Linked DNA regions of Azoarcus sp. CIB. The main gene of each other region encodes a partner of the protein of the gene in region 2 in a complex. Links are inferred from orthologs where the notes say so. Each region holds a gene or a part of one and is shown on either strand. Other genes may lie near its edges. The genes, in order: secY and secG.

The links.
Region 1: secG (region 2) and secY share a complex: the UniProt entries of both Escherichia coli proteins name them as parts of the sec protein translocase complex. The link is inferred for Azoarcus sp. CIB from one-to-one orthologs.

The regions. Positions count from the first base shown.
Region 1 is NZ_CP011072.1:4,478,263-4,486,506, forward strand. What follows is about bases 842-3,726. They hold secY (preprotein translocase subunit SecY), read right to left. Parts: upstream 3,005-3,726; coding sequence 1,679-3,004; downstream 842-1,678. Other genes in these bases: rpsK (30S ribosomal protein S11), read right to left, coding at 842-893; rpsM (30S ribosomal protein S13), read right to left, coding at 906-1,268; rpmJ (50S ribosomal protein L36), read right to left, coding at 1,322-1,435; infA (translation initiation factor IF-1), read right to left, coding at 1,457-1,675; rplO (50S ribosomal protein L15), read right to left, coding at 3,019-3,456. In the rest of the region: rpsD (30S ribosomal protein S4), read right to left, coding at 1-489; more of rpsK, read right to left, coding at 504-841; more of rpsE, read right to left, coding at 3,727-4,168; rplR (50S ribosomal protein L18), read right to left, coding at 4,181-4,534; rplF (50S ribosomal protein L6), read right to left, coding at 4,547-5,080; rpsH (30S ribosomal protein S8), read right to left, coding at 5,090-5,485; rpsN (30S ribosomal protein S14), read right to left, coding at 5,498-5,803; rplE (50S ribosomal protein L5), read right to left, coding at 5,811-6,350; rplX (50S ribosomal protein L24), read right to left, coding at 6,360-6,677; rplN (50S ribosomal protein L14), read right to left, coding at 6,690-7,058; rpsQ (30S ribosomal protein S17), read right to left, coding at 7,207-7,476; rpmC (50S ribosomal protein L29), read right to left, coding at 7,473-7,667; rplP (50S ribosomal protein L16), read right to left, coding at 7,670-8,083; rpsC (30S ribosomal protein S3), read right to left, coding at 8,083-8,244. UniProt on the Escherichia coli protein: The central subunit of the protein translocation channel SecYEG. Consists of two halves formed by TMs 1-5 and 6-10.
Region 2 is NZ_CP011072.1:3,356,651-3,367,869, forward strand. The notes cover bases 4,350-7,032. They hold secG (preprotein translocase subunit SecG), read right to left. Parts: upstream 6,030-7,032; coding sequence 5,670-6,029; downstream 4,350-5,669. Other genes in these bases: AzCIB_RS14860 (NADH-quinone oxidoreductase subunit C), read right to left, coding at 4,350-4,560; AzCIB_RS24255 (NuoB/complex I 20 kDa subunit family protein), read right to left, coding at 4,575-5,051; ndhC (NADH-quinone oxidoreductase subunit A), read right to left, coding at 5,055-5,429; tpiA (triose-phosphate isomerase), read right to left, coding at 6,051-6,809; pstB (phosphate ABC transporter ATP-binding protein PstB), read right to left, coding at 7,003-7,032. Also shown: NADH-quinone oxidoreductase subunit NuoG, read right to left, coding at 1-870; NADH-quinone oxidoreductase subunit NuoF, read right to left, coding at 870-2,183; NADH-quinone oxidoreductase subunit NuoE, read right to left, coding at 2,180-2,659; AzCIB_RS14855 (NADH-quinone oxidoreductase subunit D), read right to left, coding at 2,709-3,962; more of AzCIB_RS14860, read right to left, coding at 3,955-4,349; more of pstB, read right to left, coding at 7,033-7,869; phosphate ABC transporter permease PstA, read right to left, coding at 7,887-8,810; phosphate ABC transporter permease subunit PstC, read right to left, coding at 8,821-9,780; AzCIB_RS14905 (PstS family phosphate ABC transporter substrate-binding protein), read right to left, coding at 9,848-10,840; glmM (phosphoglucosamine mutase), read right to left, coding at 11,000-11,219. UniProt on the Escherichia coli protein: Subunit of the protein translocation channel SecYEG. Overexpression of some hybrid proteins has been thought to jam the protein secretion apparatus resulting in cell death; while this may be true it also results in FtsH-mediated degradation of SecY.

The DNA.
Region 1 (8,244 bases), 1.1 Mb from region 2 along the record:
TTCAAGCGCGGCCTTGACGCGAAGCTGTCCGCGTGCCCCCTCGGTGAGCTCGACGGTCTCGCCCGGACGTACGACGTACGACGGGATGTTGACGCGCTTGCCATTCACGAGAATGCCGTTGTGACGGACCAGCTGGCGGGACTCAGCGCGCGAACCGCCAAAACCCATCCGGTAAACCACGGAATCGAGGCGACCTTCGAGCAACTGCAGCAGGTTCTCGCCGGTCTGACCGCGACGGCGGTCTGCCTCGGCGTACACCTTGCGGAACTGCGCCTCGAGGACGCCATACAGACGGCGGATCTTCTGCTTTTCACGCAGCTGAACGCCATAACCGGACAGACGCTGTCCGGAACGCTGGCCATGCTGACCAGGAGCATACGAGCGGCGCTCGATCGCGCACTTGTCGGTGAAGCACTTCTCGGCCTTCAGGAACAGCTTCTCGCCTTCGCGACGGCACTGACGGCACTTGGGATCCAGATTACGAGCCACGTTTCAACTCCTTGTCAGATACGACGCTTTTTCGGCGGACGGCAGCCGTTGTGCGGAATCGGCGTGATGTCGGTAATGCTGGAGATCTTCATACCCAGCGCGTTCAGGGCGCGAACAGCGGATTCGCGGCCCGGACCGGGCCCCTTGATGCGCACTTCCAGGTTCTTGACGCCGCATTCCTGCGCGGCCTTGCCTGCGGCTTCAGCGGCAACCTGGGCGGCAAACGGCGTGCTCTTGCGCGAACCCTTGAAGCCCGCACCGCCCGACGTTGCCCACGACAGGGCATTGCCCTGACGATCGGTAATCGTAATGATCGTGTTATTGAAGCTCGCATGAACGTGCGCGATACCCTCGGCAACGTTCTTTTTGACCTTCTTGCGAACTTTCGCAGCAGTTTTAGCCATTATCAGTCCTTATCACTTCTTTCCGGCGATCGCCTTGCGCGGTCCCTTGCGGGTGCGGGCGTTAGTCCGGGTCCTCTGACCGCGCAGCGGAAGGCCGCGACGGTGACGGACACCACGATAGCAGCCCAAATCCATCAGGCGCTTGATATTCATCGTCACTTCACGGCGAAGATCGCCCTCGACGATAAACTTGCCGACCTCGTCACGCAGGCGCTCCATATCCGACTCGGTGAGATCCTTCACCTTGACGGAACGCGCGACGTTGGCGGAATCACAGATATTCTGAGCACGCGAACGGCCAATTCCATAGATGGCGGTCAGCGCAATCTCGGCATGCTTGTGATTGGGAATGTTTACCCCAGCAATACGGGCCATTCGATTACCCCAAAAAGCTAAACATTAAATGTTAATCCCTGAGCGCCCGAAGATCAACCCTGACGCTGTTTATGCCGCGGATCCGCGCAGATGACGCGGACAACACCCTTGCGGCGAACGATCTTGCAATTGCGGCAGAGCCGCTTAACCGATGCCTGAACTCTCATTTCCTTGCTCCTGTTTCTTGATTACTTGGTCCGGAAGACGATCCGGGCCTTGGTCAGGTCATAGGGCGTCAACTGCACGGTGACCTTGTCACCAGGAAGAATGCGGATGTAGTGCATACGCATCTTCCCGGATATATACCCGAGGACCATGTGTCCGTTTTCGAGCCGGACGCGAAACGTTGCGTTAGGGAGGTTCTCGGCAACCTCCCCCTGCATCTCGATAACGTCTTCCTTCGCCATAACTTACCGGATCGGAAGGCCCGCCCCCTTGAAGTTCGCCTTCTTCAGCAGACTCTCGTACTGATGAGACATAACGTAAGCCTGAACCTGCGCCATGAAGTCCATCGTCACCACCACGATGATCAGTAGCGACGTCCCGCCGAAGTAGAACGGAACATTCCACTTCAGGATCAGAAACTCGGGCAGCAGGCATACCAGCGTGATATACACCGCCCCCACCAACGTCAGTCGCGTCAAGATCTTGTCGATGTAGCGCGCCGTCTGGTCGCCCGGCCGAATACCTGGCACGAACGCCCCGCTCTTCTTCAGGTTATCCGCGGTCTCCCGTGCATTGAACACGAGCGCGGTGTAGAAGAAACAGAAGAACACGATCGCCACTGCGTAGAGCATCACGTAGACCGGCTGCCCGGGCGCGAGCTTCGCCGAAAGATCCCGCAGCCAGATCATGCTCTCCGACGAACCGAACCACTGACCCAGCGTCGCGGGAAAAAGGATGATGCTCGACGCGAAAATCGGTGGAATTACGCCGGCCATGTTCAGCTTCAGCGGCAGATGCGAACTCTGGCCGCCGTAGATCTTGTTACCGACCTGGCGCTTTGCGTAGTTCACCAAGATCTTGCGCTGGCCGCGCTCGACGAACACCACGAACGCCGTGACGAGCGCCACCAGCACGCAGATCAGCAGCGCCGTGAAGGGATGCATCGCACCCGTGCGCACGAGCTCGAACAGACCGGCGATCGAGCTCGGCAGCCCCGCCGCAATGCCGGCGAAGATGATGAGAGAGATACCGTTGCCCAACCCGCGTTCGGTGATCTGCTCACCGAGCCACATCAGGAACATCGTGCCCGTCACGAGCGTCGCCACCGTCACGAAACGGAAGGTGAGCCCCGGATCCAGCACCAGCCCGGCCTGCCCTTCGAGCGCAATTGCGATGCCGAGGGACTGAGCCAACGCCAGAATCAGCGTGCCGGCACGCGTGTACTGCGTGATCTTGCGCCGACCGGCCTCACCCTCCTTCTTCAGGGCTTCTAGCGACGGTACCGCCACAGTCATCAACTGCATGATGATCGATGCCGAGATGTACGGCATGATCCCGAGCGCAAAGATAGTGAAGCGCGACAGCGCACCACCCGAGAACAGGTTGAAGACGCCGAGAATTCCCCCCGACTGCGACTGGAACAACTCCGCCAGCCGACTGGGATCGATTCCGGGCACAGGGATGTGCGCACCGATCCGATAGACGATCAGAGCACCGACCAGGAACAACAGTCGGCGCTTCAGATCGCCAAAACGACCGGGCGTTCCCAAGGTGGCAGCGGGATTGGCCACAGCTGGATTCCCGCTTACTCGGTGACGACCGAACCGCCGGCCGCCTGAATGGCCGCGAGCGCGCCCTTCGTAGCACCGACGCCGCGCAACGTGACCTTACGGCCGATGCTGCCGGACAGAACCACCTTCGCCGAAAGCGCATCAGCAGCTATCACGCCGGCCTGCTTCAGCACGAGTAGATCGACCTCATCAACCGGCAGCTTATCCAGTTCCGAGAGACGAACTTCGGCGTTGCGCGATCCGGTCAGCGAGACGAAGCCACGCTTCGGCAGACGGCGCTGAAGCGGCATCTGACCGCCTTCGAAACCGACCTTGTGGAATCCGCCGGCACGTGACTTTTGCCCCTTGTGACCGCGGCCGCAGGTTTTACCCAGGCCACTGCCGATGCCGCGTCCGACGCGCCTGGCGGCTGACTTCGAACCGGCTGCGGGTTTAATCGTATTCAGACGCATCTCAACCCTCACACTTCAGCAGGTAGGACACCTTATTCACCATGCCGCGAACTTCAGGCGTGTCCTGAAGTTCGACGGTATGGTTCAGGCGACGCAAGCCGAGCCCGCGCACCGTAGCACGGTGCGACTGCTTGGTACCGATCACGCTCTTGACCAGCGTAACCTTGATCGTTTTCTCGGCCATGGCTTACCCCAGAATTTCTTCGACGCTCTTGCCACGCTTCGCGGCGATCTCCGCCGGCGTGTTGACCGCCAGGAGACCGTTCAGCGTTGCACGCACGACGTTGTACGGATTCGACGAACCGAGGCACTTGCAGGTCACGTCGGTCACACCCATGACTTCGAAAACCGCGCGCATCGGGCCGCCGGCAATGATTCCGGTACCGCTGGGTGCCGGCTGCATCAGGACCGACGCAGCGCCATGCTTGCCGACCACCGAATGCTGCAGCGTACCGCTCTTCAGCGAGACCTTGACCATCTTGCGGCGCGCCTCGTCCATAGCCTTCTGCACGGCGACGGGCACTTCGCGGGACTTGCCTTTACCCATGCCGATGCCGCCATCGCCATCGCCAACCACCGTCAGCGCCGCAAAACCGAGGATACGACCGCCCTTCACGACCTTGGTCACGCGGTTGATGGCGACCATCTTCTCGCGCAGGCCGTCGTCACGCTCCTCGGAAGCCTGCGGACGCTTGCTTTGTTGCTTAGCCATACGATTCCTCGCTTAGAACTTGAGACCGCCTTCGCGGGCGGCCTCGGCCAGCGCCTGGACGCGACCGTGATACTGGAAGCCGGCGCGATCGAACGCGACGGACTCGATACCCGCGGCCTTCGCACGCTCGGCGATCAGCTTGCCGACGATCACGGCAGCAGCCTTATTGCCGCCGTGCGACAGTTGCGAACGCACGTCCGCCTCGACCGTTGAGGCAGCCGCGAGCACACGCGCACCGGAACCATCGATGATCTGGGCGTAGATATGGGAATTGGAACGGAACACAGTCAGACGAACCGCCTTCAGTTCCGCGATTTTGGCTCGGGTTTTACGAGCACGACGCAGACGAACCACTTTCTTGTTCATATCGAACCGCCCTTACTTCTTCTTGGTTTCCTTGAGCACGACCACCTCGTCCGCGTAGCGGACGCCCTTGCCCTTGTAAGGCTCAGGAGCGCGGTATGCACGCACTTCGGCAGCGACCTGCCCGACTTGCTGCTTGTCGATGCCCTTGATGACGATTTCCGTCTGCGTCGGGGTTTCCACCTTCACACCGGCCGGCATCTGGTGCACGACAGGATGCGAAAAACCGAGCGTCAGATTCAGCTTGTCGCCCTGCGCCTGCGCACGATAACCGACGCCCACGAGGTTCAGCTTGCGCTCGAAACCCTTCGTCACGCCGGTGACCATGTTATTCACCAGCGCGCGCACGGTACCCGACATCGCACGGCCATTCGCAGCACCGGCAACGGCGGCGAACACGAGCGCATCGCCTTCGCGCTGCACCGAGACAGCGTTGCCGATGTACTGCTTGGCGGTACCCAGCGGCCCCTTGACGGAAACCTCGCCAGCCGCGACGTTCACATCGACGCCCTGGGGGATTGCCACCGGATTCTTAGCTACACGAGACATGAGACCCCCTTAAGCGACGTAACAGATGACTTCGCCGCCCACGCGCCCGGCACGTGCCGCACGGTCGGTCATGACGCCACGCGGCGTCGACACGATCGCAACACCAAGACCGTTCATGACACGCGGCAGATCGTCACTGCCCTTGTAGACACGCAGACCGGGACGGCTGACACGCTCGATGCGCTCGATGACAGGACGACCGGCGTAGTACTTCAACTCCACGTCGAGCTGGGCCTTGCCCTCGGCATCACGCACTGCATAGCCGTCGATGTAACCTTCATCCTGCAGGACCTTGGCAATCGCAACCTTCAGCTTCGAGCTGGGCATTGACACGCTCTGCTTTTGAGCCTGCTGACCATTGCGGATGCGGGTCAGCATATCGGCGATCGGATCGGACATACTCATTCGATAATCTCCTTACCAGCTCGCCTTGGTCATACCCGGAACTTCGCCGCGGAACGCGAGATCGCGCAGCTTGTTGCGGCACAGCCCGAATTTGCGGAACACGCCGCGCGGACGACCCGTCAGGGCGCAGCGATTGCGCTCGCGAACGGGGCTTGCGTTGCGGGGAAGCTGCTGCAGCTTCAGACGAGCAGCCATGCGCTCTTCTTCAGGCAACTTGAAATCGTTGATCTGAGCGATCAGCGCGGCACGCTTCGCGGCGAATTTCGCCACCAGCTTGCGACGCTTCTCTTCTCGATTGATCAGAGCCAGTTTTGCCATAACACCCTCAATTCTTGAACGGGAACTTGAACGCCGCGAGCAGAGCGCGAGCTTCCTGATCGGTCTTGGCCGTCGTCGTGATGCTGATATTCATACCCCGCAGAGCATCGATCTTGTCGTACTCGATCTCGGGAAAAATGATCTGCTCTTTGACGCCCAGGTTGTAGTTGCCGCGACCGTCGAAGCCCTTGCCGGCGATACCGCGAAAATCGCGAATGCGCGGCATGGCGATCGTCACCAGACGATCGAGGAATTCGAACATCTTCTCGCCACGCAAGGTCACCATGCAGCCGATCGGATAACCGTCACGAATCTTGAAACCCGCGATCGACTTGCGCGCCTTGGTCACCACCGGCTTCTGACCCGCGATCTTCTGCATGTCGCCAACAGCATGATCGAGAATCTTCTTGTCACCAACCGCCTCGCCGACACCCATGTTCAGCGTGATCTTCGTAACACGAGGCACTTCCATCACGGACTTGTACCCGAACTGCTTCAGCAGATCGAGAGCAATCGTTTCCTTGTAGTACTGCTGCAAGCGCGCCATCACCACTCCTTACGCGTTCACCAGTTCGCCATTCGACTTGAAGAAGCGCACCTTGCGACCATCCTCAAGCACACGAATACCCACGCGATCACCCTTCTGAGTGGCGGAGTTGAACAGCGCAACGTTCGAAACGTGCAGCGGCATCTCCTTCTCAACGATGCCACCCACTTCCCCCTTGAGCGGATTCGGACGCACATGCTTCTTCGCACGATTCACACCCTCAACCACCAGATGATCCTCGTCGACACGACGCAGCACGACACCGCGACGACCACGGTCCTTGCCCGTCAGGACAACAACCTCATCACCCTTGCGGATCTTGTTCATCTCGATAACTCCTTAGAGCACTTCAGGCGCCAGCGAGACGATCTTCATGAACCGCTCGGTACGCAGCTCGCGCGTCACCGGCCCGAAGATACGCGTGCCGATCGGCTCGAGCTTATTATTCAGCAGGACGGCCGCATTGCCATCGAACCTTACCAACGAACCGTCCGGACGACGCACGCCCTTCGCGGTACGCACCACCACGGCACTGTAGATATCGCCCTTCTTGACGCGACCCCTCGGTGCTGCATCCTTCACGGTCACCTTGATGATGTCGCCGATGCCAGCATAGCGACGCTTCGAACCACCAAGGACCTTGATGCACATCACCGAACGCGCGCCAGTATTGTCGGCGACATCCAGAATGGACTGCATTTGAATCATGAATTTATCTCCAACTTGCCCCGCTACAGCGGTCAGTCTTGGAACCCGTACGGGTAGGGAGCCCCGAAGAGCGAAAAGCAAAGAAAGAAAATTATAACAGCTTGGCAGTCACCTGCCAAGCTGTCCACAGCAGTAGCCCGTACTCTGCTTAGATTACGCTTACCTTCTCGAGTACCTTCGCGACGCGCCAGGACTTGGTCTTGGAAATCGGACGGCACTCCTCGATCTCAACCAAATCGCCGGCGGCAGCGATGCCGCCCTCGACGTGCGCATGATACTTCGCCGAACGCGTAATCACTTTTCCGTACAGTTCGTGCTTGACGCGACGCTCAACCAACACGGTAACCGTGTTCTGCATCTTGTCGCTGACTACACGGCCGACGAGGGCGCGACGCACCTTTTCGATTTGTTCGCTCATTTCTGCCCTGCCTTTTCACGCAGAACGGTACGCACACGCGCGATGTCGTGGCGAACCTTTCCGAGTTGGCTTGTGTTGCCGAGCTGCTGCGTCGCAAGCTGCATACGCAGCGAGAACTGCGCCTTCAGCAACTCGAGCAATTCCTGATTCAATTCACCGGCGCTTTTCGCGCGGAGTTCACTCGCTTTCATGATTACCCCAGTTGACGGTGAACAAACACGGTCTCGAGCGGCAGCTTCGCGGCTGCGAGGCGGAACGCTTCACGCGCCAGCGCCTCATCGACACCATCCATCTCGTACAGGACCTTGCCCGGCTGAATCTCGGCAACCCAGTACTCGGGGTTACCCTTGCCGTTACCCATACGGACTTCTGCAGGCTTCTTCGAGATCGGCTTGTCCGGGAAGATCCGGATCCAGATCCGGCCGCCGCGCTTGATATGCCGAGTCATCGCACGACGGGCAGACTCAATCTGGCGGGCCGTCAGGCGACCGCGCCCAATTGCCTTGAGGCCGAATTCGCCGAAGCTAACTTTCGCACCGCGCGTTGCCACTCCGGTGTTACGGCCCTTCTGCTCCTTTCGATATTTCCTTCTCGTCGGCTGAAGCATCATTCACCCCTGCTTTCTTGCGGCTGCTTGGCCTGCCCTTCAGCACCGCCACGGCGTGCGGGACGGCGACCGGGGCGACCTTCACCCTCGGCACCGCGCGGCGCGCCGCGTCGGCCCCGACGAGCCTCGTTCTCGTTTTCGACGACTGCCGGACGCTCATT
Region 2 (11,219 bases):
CTGCCAGTCCGCTTCCTTCCACACACCGTCCTGCTTGAGCATCGGGACGGTGAGACGATCTTCGCCGTTGAGACCTTCATACGAGAAACGGTCCTTGTCGGACAACCAGCACTCGTTGATGTCCTCGTTTTCGAACGGCAGCACGCGCTTGACCACATCGTGCTTCACCTGAACGATCAGGTTGGAGCCGAGCGAATCGTGCGGGCTCACCGAACGGCGACGCGCCAGCTCCCAGGTACGGGCCGAGAAGCGGAACGGCTTCGAGGTCAGCGCACCGACGGGGCAGAGATCGATGATGTTGCCGGACAACTCCGAGTCCACCGTCTTTTCGACGAACGGCATGATTTCGGCATGTTCGCCGCGGAATGCCTGGCCCAGTTCCATCTGCCCTGCGATTTCCGTCGTGAATCGCACGCAGCGCGTGCAGTTGATGCAGCGCGTCATATCGGTCGAAACGAGCGGACCGAGGTTCTTGTTCAGAACGACGCGCTTCTCTTCCTCGTAACGCGACTGGCTGCCGCCGTAGCCGACAGCCAGATCCTGCAACTGGCACTCGCCACCCTGGTCGCAGATCGGGCAATCCAGCGGGTGGTTGATGAGCAGAAACTCCATGACGCCCTTCTGGGCCTTCACCGCCTGCTCCGAACGTGTCCATACCTTCATCCCGTTCGTCACCGGAGTGGCGCACGCGGGAAGCGGCTTGGGTGCCTTCTCGACCTGCACGAGGCACATGCGGCAGCTCGCCGCGATCGAGAGCTTCTTGTGGTAACAGAAGTGCGGAACGAAAGCACCGGCCTTGGTGGCAGCATCCATGATGGTGCTGCCATCCTCGACCGTCACCTGCTTGCCGTCGATTTCAATCTCTAGCATCACGGTCTCACGTAGATTTGGCTGCCTTCATACTGGACTTCAGGCGGCACTAGACATTTCTTGTTTTCAATGTGGTACTCGAATTCGGAACCGAAGTGCTTGATGAAGCTCTGCACCGGCATCGACGCGGCATCACCGAGGGCGCAGATCGTGCGGCCCATGATGTTGCCGGTTACCGAATTGAGAAGGTCGAGGTCGTCCTTCCGCCCGAGTCCGTTTTCGATGCGATGGACGACGCGGTAAAGCCAGCCCGTACCTTCCCGGCACGGGGTGCACTGGCCGCAGGACTCCTCGAAGTAGAAGTACGACAGACGCTCGAGCGCCTTGACCATGCACGTCGTTTCATCCATCACGATGACGGCGCCAGAACCGAGCATCGACCCCGCTTTCGAGATCGAGTCATAGTCCATCGTGCAGTCCATCATCACGTTGCCCGGAAGGACAGGCGCCGACGAACCGCCGGGGATCACCGCCTTGAGCTTGCGCCCGCCGCGCATCCCACCCGCCATCTCGAGCAGCTCGGCGAACGGCGTACCCATGGCAATTTCGTAATTGCCGGGACGGCTCACATGACCGGATACCGAGAACAGCTTCGTGCCGCCGTTGTTCGGTTTGCCCAGGTTGAGGAAGGCTTCTCCGCCCATGTTGATGATGAACGGAACGGACGCGAAAGTTTCCGTGTTGTTGATCGTCGTCGGCTTTCCGTACAGGCCGTAGCTGGCAGGGAAAGGCGGCTTGAAGCGCGGCTGGCCCTTCTTGCCTTCGATCGACTCGAGCAGTGCGGTTTCCTCACCGCAGATATACGCGCCGTAGCCGTGATGGGCGAACAGCTCGAATGAGAAATCGGAACCGAGAATGTTCTGCCCGAGCAGGCCCGCCGCACGTGCCTCGGCAAGCGCTGCTTCGAAGCGCTCGTAGACCTCGAAGATCTCGCCGTGAATGTAGTTGTAGCCACGCTCGCAACCCATCGCATACGCAGCGATGGTCATCCCTTCGATGACCGTGTGCGGGTTGTAGCGCAGGATGTCACGATCCTTGAAGGTACCCGGCTCGCCTTCGTCCGAGTTGCACGCCAGATACTTTGCCCCAGGGAAGGAACGGGGCATGAAGCTCCACTTCAACCCGGTCGGGAAACCTGCGCCACCACGACCACGCAGGGAGGAGGCCTTCAGTTCCGCGATGATCGTCTCAGGCGGGATTTTTTCGCTGATGATCTTGCGCAGCGCGGAATAACCACCGCGTGCAACATAGTCCTGCAGCCCCCAGGTACGATCGCCGTCGACGCCGGCGAGAATCAGTCCGCTTGCGCTCATTTGTCTTCCAGCTCCGCGAGGATCTGATCGATCTTTTCCTTCGTCATCCAGCTGCACATGTGATGATTATTGACCAGCAGCACGGGGGCATCGCCGCAAGCACCCATGCACTCACCTTCCTTCAGCGTGAACTTCCCGTCGGGGGTCGTTTCGTTGAAGTCGATGCCGAGCTTTTCCTTAAGATAGTCGGCCGCATGGACACCACCGGATAGCGCACAGGGGAGATTCGTGCACACGGTGATCTTGTGACGCCCCACCGGCTCGAGGTCATACATGTTGTAGAAGCTCGCCACCTCATAGGCCGCAATAGCGGGCATGCCGAGATAGCTGGCAACGAACTCGATGACTTCCTTCGGCAGCCAGCCCTTTTCGACCTGCGCGATGCGCAGCGCCGACATCGCGGCCGACTGCTTCTGCTCGGGTGGATATTTCGCGATCTCGCGATCGATCTGTTGTAGCGATTCTTGACTCAGCATTTCGTACTCGTCTTCCCGGGTTGCCTGCCGACGTTTCAAGACCAAGCGTTCAGCGGTCGATTTCGCCGAACACGACATCCATGGTGCCAATGATCGCGACGACGTCGGCAATCATGTGCCCACGCGCCATTTCGTCCATCGCAGCAAGGTGCGCAAAGCCAGGCGCGCGCATCTTCAGACGGTAGGGCTTATTTGCGCCGTCGGATACTGCATACACGCCGAACTCGCCCTTAGGATGCTCGACCGCGGCATAAACCTCACCCGCCGGAACGTGCATACCTTCGGTGAAGAGCTTGAAGTGATGGATAAGCTCTTCCATGTTCGCCTTCATGCGCTCACGCGGCGGCGGTGCAACTTTGTGGTTATCGGCAATCACGGGGCCGGGGTTCTTGCGCAACCAGTCGATGCACTGCTTGATGATGCGATTGGACTGCCGCATCTCCTCCATCCGGACGAGGTAGCGGTCATAGCAGTCGCCGGTCTTTCCGACCGGCACATCGAATTCGACCTGGTCGTAGACCTCGTAAGGCTGCTTCTTGCGCAAATCCCAAGGCACGCCAGAACCGCGCAACATCACACCGGTGAAACCCCAAGCCTTCGCCTGCTCGGGCGTCACCACACCAATGCCGACGGTCCGCTGCTTCCAGATCCGGTTATCCGTCAGCAGCGTCTCGTAATCGTCGCAGTAGCCGGTGAAGCGGTTGGTAAAGTCTTCGAGGAAGTCCAGCATCGAGCCCTGACGGCTCTCGTTCAACTGGCGAACCGTGTTGGCGTTCTTGAACTTGCTGACCTCATACTGGGGCATGCGGTCAGGCAGATCACGATAGACGCCACCCGGGCGGTAATACGCCGCATGCATCCGCGCACCGGACACCGCTTCGTATACGTCCATGAGGTCTTCACGCTCGCGGAATGTGTACAGCACCATCGTCATGGCGCCGATGTCGAGTGCGTGCGTACCGATGCCCAGAAGGTGGTTCAGGATCCGCGTAACCTCGTCGAACATCACGCGAATGTACTGCGCGCGAATCGGCACCTCGATCCCGAGCAGACGCTCGATCGCCATGCAGTACGCATGCTCGTTGCACATCATGGACACGTAGTCGAGACGGTCCATGTAAGGCACTGACTGGATCCACGTGCGCGTTTCGGCAAGCTTTTCCGTCCCCCGGTGGAGCAACCCGATATGGGGATCGGCGCGCTCGACGACCTCGCCGTCCAGTTCGAGAACCAGACGCAGCACGCCGTGCGCAGACGGATGCTGAGGACCAAAGTTGATCGTGTAATTGCGAATCTCAGCCATGGCCGACATCCCCGTAATTCTCATCGCGCACAATGCGCGGAGTATTTTCGCGCGGCTCGATCGTAACCGGCTGATAGACAACCCGACCCTGGTCCGCGTCGTAGCGCATCTCGACGTACCCGGTGACCGGAAAATCCTTGCGGAATGGATGACCGACAAAACCGTAGTCGGTCAGAATCCGCCGCAGATCGGGGTGCCCCGAGAACATGATTCCGTACAGATCGAAGGTCTCGCGCTCATACCAGTTGGCGCTCGGCCAGATACCCACGACGGATTCGAGCACCGGAAAATCGTCGTCAGCCGCGAAGACTTTCACGCGCAGACGCCAGTTTTTCGCAACCGAAAGGAGATGGACGGCAACCGCAAAGCGCTTTCCACCCCAGGCACCATTCCCGTAAGTCGAATAATCGAGGCCGGACACATCGAGCAACTCTTCGAAGCACAGATCCGCGTAATCACGCAGAGTCTGAGCCACGCCGAGATAATCTTCCGGCGCAACGTCGATGGTCACCTCACCACGATCGACCACGATCGACCGTAACTTGTCACCCAGGACCTCTTGCAGGGCCTGGCTCAGACGCTCAAGCTTGGGACTCATAGATGAACCATCCGTCAGCGCGCGATGGTATTCGTGCGCTTGATCTTGTTTTGGAGCTGAATGATGCCGTAGAGCAGCGCTTCAGCCGTAGGTGGACAACCGGGGACGTACACATCGACCGGCACAATGCGGTCACAACCGCGCACGACCGAGTAGGAATAGTGGTAGTAGCCACCACCATTGGCGCACGACCCCATCGAGATGACCCAGCGAGGCTCGGCCATCTGCTCGTACACCTTGCGTAGCGCTGGCGCCATCTTGTTGCAGAGAGTCCCAGCCACAATCATCAGATCCGACTGCCGCGGACTGGGCCGAAACACGACACCAAAGCGGTCAAGGTCGTAGCGAGAACAACCCGCATGAATCATCTCGACCGCACAGCAAGCAAGACCGAAGGTCATCGGCCAGAGAGACCCCGTGCGAGTCCAGTTGATTACCGCATCGAGCGAAGTGGTTACAAACCCTTCGCGAAAGACGCCCTCAATACTCATGCATCACTCCCAGTCGAGCGCACCGTTTTTCCACTCAACGACATAACCGATGACCAGCACGGCAATGAAGACCATAACCGAGCCGAATACGAACCACGCGACTTGACCGGCCGCAATGAATTCCTGGAACACCGTCGCCCACGGAAAAAGAAAGGCGATTTCGAGATCGAAAAGAATGAAAAGGATCGCGATGAGGTAATAGCGCACATCGAACTTCATGCGCGCATCTTCGAATGCCTCGAAGCCACACTCATACGGGGACAGCTTCTCGCTGCCGGGACGATAGGGCGCAACGAGTCGCCCCAAGATGACGGGAACAAGGCCAAAACCAAGCCCCACGAGGATGAACATCAGAACAGGAAAGTAGTTTTCCAGCATTGCGTGACACCCCGTCTTAAATACAGATTGTTTTAGTTTTTTTTATTAACCCATTGCATGAAAACGCCCGCTTTCGCGGGCGATTCAGTGTTCTGGTGCCGACGGTGAGACTCGAACTCACACGGCTTTCGCCACCACCCCCTCAAGATGGCGTGTCTACCAATTTCACCACGTCGGCACGTTCGTTACAGCACAAAATTATACGGCCTTTCCCGTATCCCGCAAAGCCCCAAGGGGAACTTATTTCGGGATCGATTGCGCCTTCGAGTCGTCCGCCGCACCCGCGGGGACAGCCTCCCCGGCGGACGCCGGAGCGGTCACGGCAGCATCCTGCATGACACTGGAAGGCTTAACTGCCTTGCCGTTGCCAAGGTAGCTGAGCCCAAGACTCGTGAGAAAGAATACCGCTGCGAGTATTCCCGTAGTGCGACTAAGAAAATTCGCCGAACCGGAGGAACCGAACACGCTGCCCGACGCCCCGCTACCGAATGCAGCGCCCGCATCGGCCCCCTTGCCATGCTGCATCAGAACCAGCGCAATGATGCCAAGCCCGACCAGCACATGAATGGTCAGGACAATAGAAAATAAGTAATTACTCATAATATGACCTTGTTTTGAATCTCAACTGCCCTGCGCGGCCGTTGCCGCTCGACAGATTTCAAGAAAGGACTGCGCATCGAGCGAAGCCCCACCGATCAAGCCGCCATCTGCATCCGGCAAGCCGAACAGCCCGCTCGCCATCTCGGGCTTCACACTGCCGCCATAAAGGATGCGAATCCGCTCGGGCGCGGAAAGATGGCACGCCAGCCAACGCCTGACGAATCCCAGCACAGCCTGAACCTGCGCGACGGTCGCAGCGCGGCCGGTGCCGATCGCCCAGACCGGCTCGTAAGCCAGCACGATACGCTGCAGCGCTTCGGGCGACAGACTAGCTGCAAGCGCATCCAGTTGCCGCTCGAGCACCTGCTCCGTGACCCCGGACTGACGCTCGGTCAGAGTCTCGCCGATGCAGACAATAGGTACGATCCCACCTTCCAGCGCTACCGCAGCCTTGCGGGCAACCACCACATCGGACTCGCCATGCAGCGCCCTTCGCTCGGAATGGCCGACAATAACAAAGCGGACGCCCCAGTCGGCGAGCATCGTCACGCTTACATCGCCCGTGTAGGCGCCATCGGAGAATTCGCTCACATCCTGTGCCCCGAGCGCGACGTCGCTGCCCGCAAGGATTTCCCCGACCTGAGGAAGATATGGAAACGGCGCGCAGACTGCGCAGTCGACGCCCGCCGGCATGGCACCCAGAAGCTGGTCCAGAAGAGCACTGTTGCGCGCACGGTCGCCGTTCATCTTCCAGTTTCCGACGACTAGCTTTCGTTTCATGCACCGCGCCCCAGCGAAATTTTTCGATTGTAACTTCAGGCCTTGTCGAGGTAAAGGAAGGCTGGGGCGACACTGACCAACGGAGGCCACTGTAAGGCCTCCTCTTTACGCGGCATGCGCCCGGCCATTTCAATGCCTCAGGAAGGTCGTTCGCCAGATTCGGCGAGTGCAGGACGAGGTCCTGCCCGCACACCTAGCCGAAACGGCCGGTGATGTAGTCTTCGGTTTCCTTGCGCTTCGGATTGACGAAGATCTGGTTGGTTTCGCCGAACTCCATCAACTCGCCGAGATACATGTATGCCGTGTAGTCGGACACGCGGGCAGCCTGCTGCATGTTGTGAGTGACGATAAGGATCGTGACCTTGTCTCGCAGTTCGTGGATCAGCTCTTCGATACTGGCCGTCGCGATCGGATCGAGCGCCGAAGTTGGCTCGTCGAAGAGTAGCACTTCGGGCTGCGTAGCGAGGCAACGCGCAATGCACAGTCGCTGCTGCTGGCCACCCGATAGTGCTGTGGCCGGATCGTGCAGCCGATGCTCGACCTCCGACCACAAGGCTGCCCCGCGCAGCGCCTCGCGGACGCGGTCGTCGATCGCCGAACGATTGCGCTCACCCCGGATGCGCAGACCGTAGGCAACGTTCTCGTAGATCGATTTCGGGAACGGGTTGGGTTTCTGGAAGACCATGCCGATGCGCATGCGCACTTCGATGGGATCCACGGCCGGATCCAGCAGATTGGTGTTGTCCGGATGCAGCCGGATCGTCCCTTCGTAGCGATTGCCCGGATAGAGGTCGTGCATGCGGTTGAAACTCCGCAAGAGAGTTGACTTGCCACATCCGGACGGACCGATCAGGGCAGTCACGCGTTTCTCATGCACGGGCATGGAGATCGACTTGAGCGCCTTGTAATCGCCGTAATAGAAACTGAAATTCTCCACGGAAGCCTTCACGGGCACTCCGTTACCGGTCCGTGCAGTTGCCTCGGAGGGGTTAGGGTTCCGCGCCTCACCCGAGGCAACACCTGCCTGCACCGAAGTGTCCGCGGCGGCTTGTTCGCTCATTCGCATCGTAGCAACGCTTACCATTTGATGTCCTTGCGCACATGGTAACGAATCCAGATAGATACGGCATTCATTGCCAAAGTCATCAGGACGAGGATAAAACCGGCTGCCGCAGCGTTTTGCTGGAAAGCCTCTTCCGGACGCGAAGTCCAGTTGAACATCTGGATTGGCATCACGGTAAAACCCGACGTCAGCCACTCGAAGTTCACCCAGGGGAACTCCGGACCGACAGGCGACTCCGGGAGGAACGCGATGAAGGTCAGCGCTCCGATGGTGATGATGGGCGCCGTCTCACCTATCGCCCGAGACATGCCGATGATGACTCCGGTCATGATACCCGGCAGTGAATAGGGCACGATGTGGTCGCGGGTCACCTGCCAACGCGTGGCACCCAATCCGTAGGCCGCCTCGCGGATGTGTAAGGGAATCGAACGGATCGATTCGCGCGTCGATACGATGACCACGGGGAGAATGAGGAGCCCGAGCGTGAGGCCCGCAGAAAGGATGCTCTGCCCGAATCCGAAGGTGTACACGAACACGCCGAGCGCTAGCAGGCCATACACGATCGACGGCACACCTGCGAGGTTGGTCACATTGATCTCGATGATGTCGGTGAGCAGGTTCTTCGGCGCGTACTCTTCGAGGTAGATACCCGCGGCGACACCCAGCGGGACGGCCGAGACTGCCGTTACAAGCATTACGAGCAGCGACCCGACCCAGGCCGACAAGATTCCCGCCTGCCCGGCACGGCGCGACGGGAAGTTGGTGAAGAATTCGGGAGAAATGCGCTCCCAACCGGCCCAGGCCATCTGCGCAAACAGCGCAACGAAGGTCAGCACACCGATAAGCAGCGCAACGAAGCCGGCAACCGCGAACAGCAGTTCGCGGCGCTTGTTGCGCCGGATGATCTTTCTGATCAGGGGAATGTCTTCTGCTTTCATGCCATTCTTCTTAATAAGCTTCGCGGTATCGACGCCGCACGACGTGTCCGACAAGATTCAGGGCAAGCGTCATGAGCATCAGGCTCAGACCGGCCGCGAAGATCGACTGGTAGCCGATGGAACCGTGCGGCAGATCGCCCAGTGCAACCTGCACGATGTAGGCGGAGATCGTCTGTGCCGGCTCGAGCGGATTCAACGTAAAGTTGGGTTGCATGCCTGCCGCCACCGCCACGATCATGGTTTCTCCCACGGCACGCGAAATGCCCAGGATGTACGCGGACAGGATGCCCGACAAGGCCGCCGGGAAGACAACACGAAGCGCCGTCTGCAGCCGGGTTGCGCCCATGGCATACGAACCTTCGCGCATGCTCATCGGGACCGCGCGCATGGCGTCTTCGGCAAGGGAGCTCACGTACGGAATGATAGCGATACCCATGACGATGCCGGCCCCGAGCATGTTGAATCCCGACAGCTCCGGCATGAGCAGTTGAAGTATCGGAATGACTACCATCAGGGCAAAGTACCCGTACACGATGGTGGGAATGCCGCCGAGGAGTTCGAGAAAGGGCTTTACCAACTCACGAACCGCCGGGCGGGCGAATTCGGAAAGATAGATCGCGATCGTGGTTCCCAGCGGGATCGCCACGACCAAGGCTACGGCAGAGGTGGTCAGCGTACCCGCCAACAACGGCAGGATCCCGTAGCGCGGCTCGGCGAACAGCGGCGTCCACATCGTGTCCGTGAGAAAGTCCCAGATCGATACGGTGCCGAAGAAATTGACCGATTCGCTTACCAGCACCCAGATGATGCCGACCGTCGTGAGGACCGAGACGAACGCAGCCCCCAGAAGCAGGAGCTCGATTACGCGCTCCTTGAAGTTGCGCAGCGTCTTCTTCGCCAGGCGGTCGCTGACGGAGAGCGGACCGTAGGGCACGAGTGCGGCGGCACCGCCGGAATTGTTTTCTTGCATTGGACGCCTACAAACAACAAAAGGGTGCCCGGGCGGAACGCCCGGGCACCACAACCTTCAGATACGATCAGAGCTTGGCTTCGCGAGCCAGCAGCGAATCGATCGTTACACCGACTTCAGCTTCGCCACCGAAGACGGTGCCGAGCTTCTTCTTGTTGACGTGGTCCAAGGCGATCTCATATGCCTTGGCCGGGAGCGGAACGTATTTCACTTCGGTCGCGAGCTTGCTTGCATTTTTCAGATAGTAGGTCACGAAGTCGCGGACTTCAGCCTTTTCAAGGGATTTTTCCGCAACGTAGATGAAGATCGGACGCGAGAGCGGATTATACGAACCGTCAAGCACCGCCGCCGCACCGGGCAGAACTGGCTTGCCTTCCTTATTCACGATCGACACAGCCTTGAGCTTGCCCTGGTTTTCCGCGTAATAGGCATAACCGAAGTAGCCGATGGCGTTGATGTCGCGGGAGACACCCTGTACCAGCACGTTGTCGTCCTCGGAGGCCGTGTAGTCGCCGCGAGAGGCCTTCGCTTTGCCGACGACCGCTTCCGTGAAGTAATCGAAGGTACCCGAATCCGACCCGGCACCAAACAGCTTGAGCGGCGCATCAGGGAAGGACGGATCGATCTGTTTCCAGCTGGTGACGGCGCCCTGCGCGCCCGGCTCCCACATCTTCTTGAGCTGCTCGACCGACAACTGCTTGATGAAGGCATTCTTGGGGTTCGCGACGACGGTCAGGGCATCGAAAGCGACCGGCAGCTCGATGTACTTGATGCCGGCTTGCGAGCAGGCTTCCATTTCCTTCTTCAGAATGGGACGCGAGGCGTCAGCAATGTCGATTTCGCCGCGGCAGAACTTCTTGAAACCGCCTCCGGTTCCGGAGATGCCGACCGTCACCTTCACTTCACCTTTCTTGGAGGACTGGAAGTCCTCTGCGACTGCCTCGGTGACCGGGAACACCGTGCTCGAACCGTCGATCTTGACCAGGGACTGAGCATGCGCGGCCTGCGCTCCCAGCACGAGGACGGCGGCTGCGAGAGCAGTCTGCTTGAAACCCGACATAGTGAATCTCCAGTGAATGAACTCTATCATTGTCCGAACCGGATGCAGCGCGCGGAGCCGACAGGCCCGACAAATCGCATCTGCCACGCGGATGCATCCCGAAGTGCGCACACTTTAGTTGCAGCACATTTCAAGAATGTGACAGTTCATATACGGGGCTTAACAGTGGCCGTTCGTTGCTTTTTCGATGCAATCTGCGATCTCACGCGCAAGGCCTTCGACCTCGGCGCAGTCCTGCCCTTCCACCATGACCCGCAGCAGCGGTTCGGTACCCGACGGACGAAGCAGCACACGACCACGGCTTCCCAAGCGTGACTCGGCGTCCTTGGCGGCAGAGGCGATGCCCTGATGTGCCTGCCAGTCGAATCCGGCCGGAAGC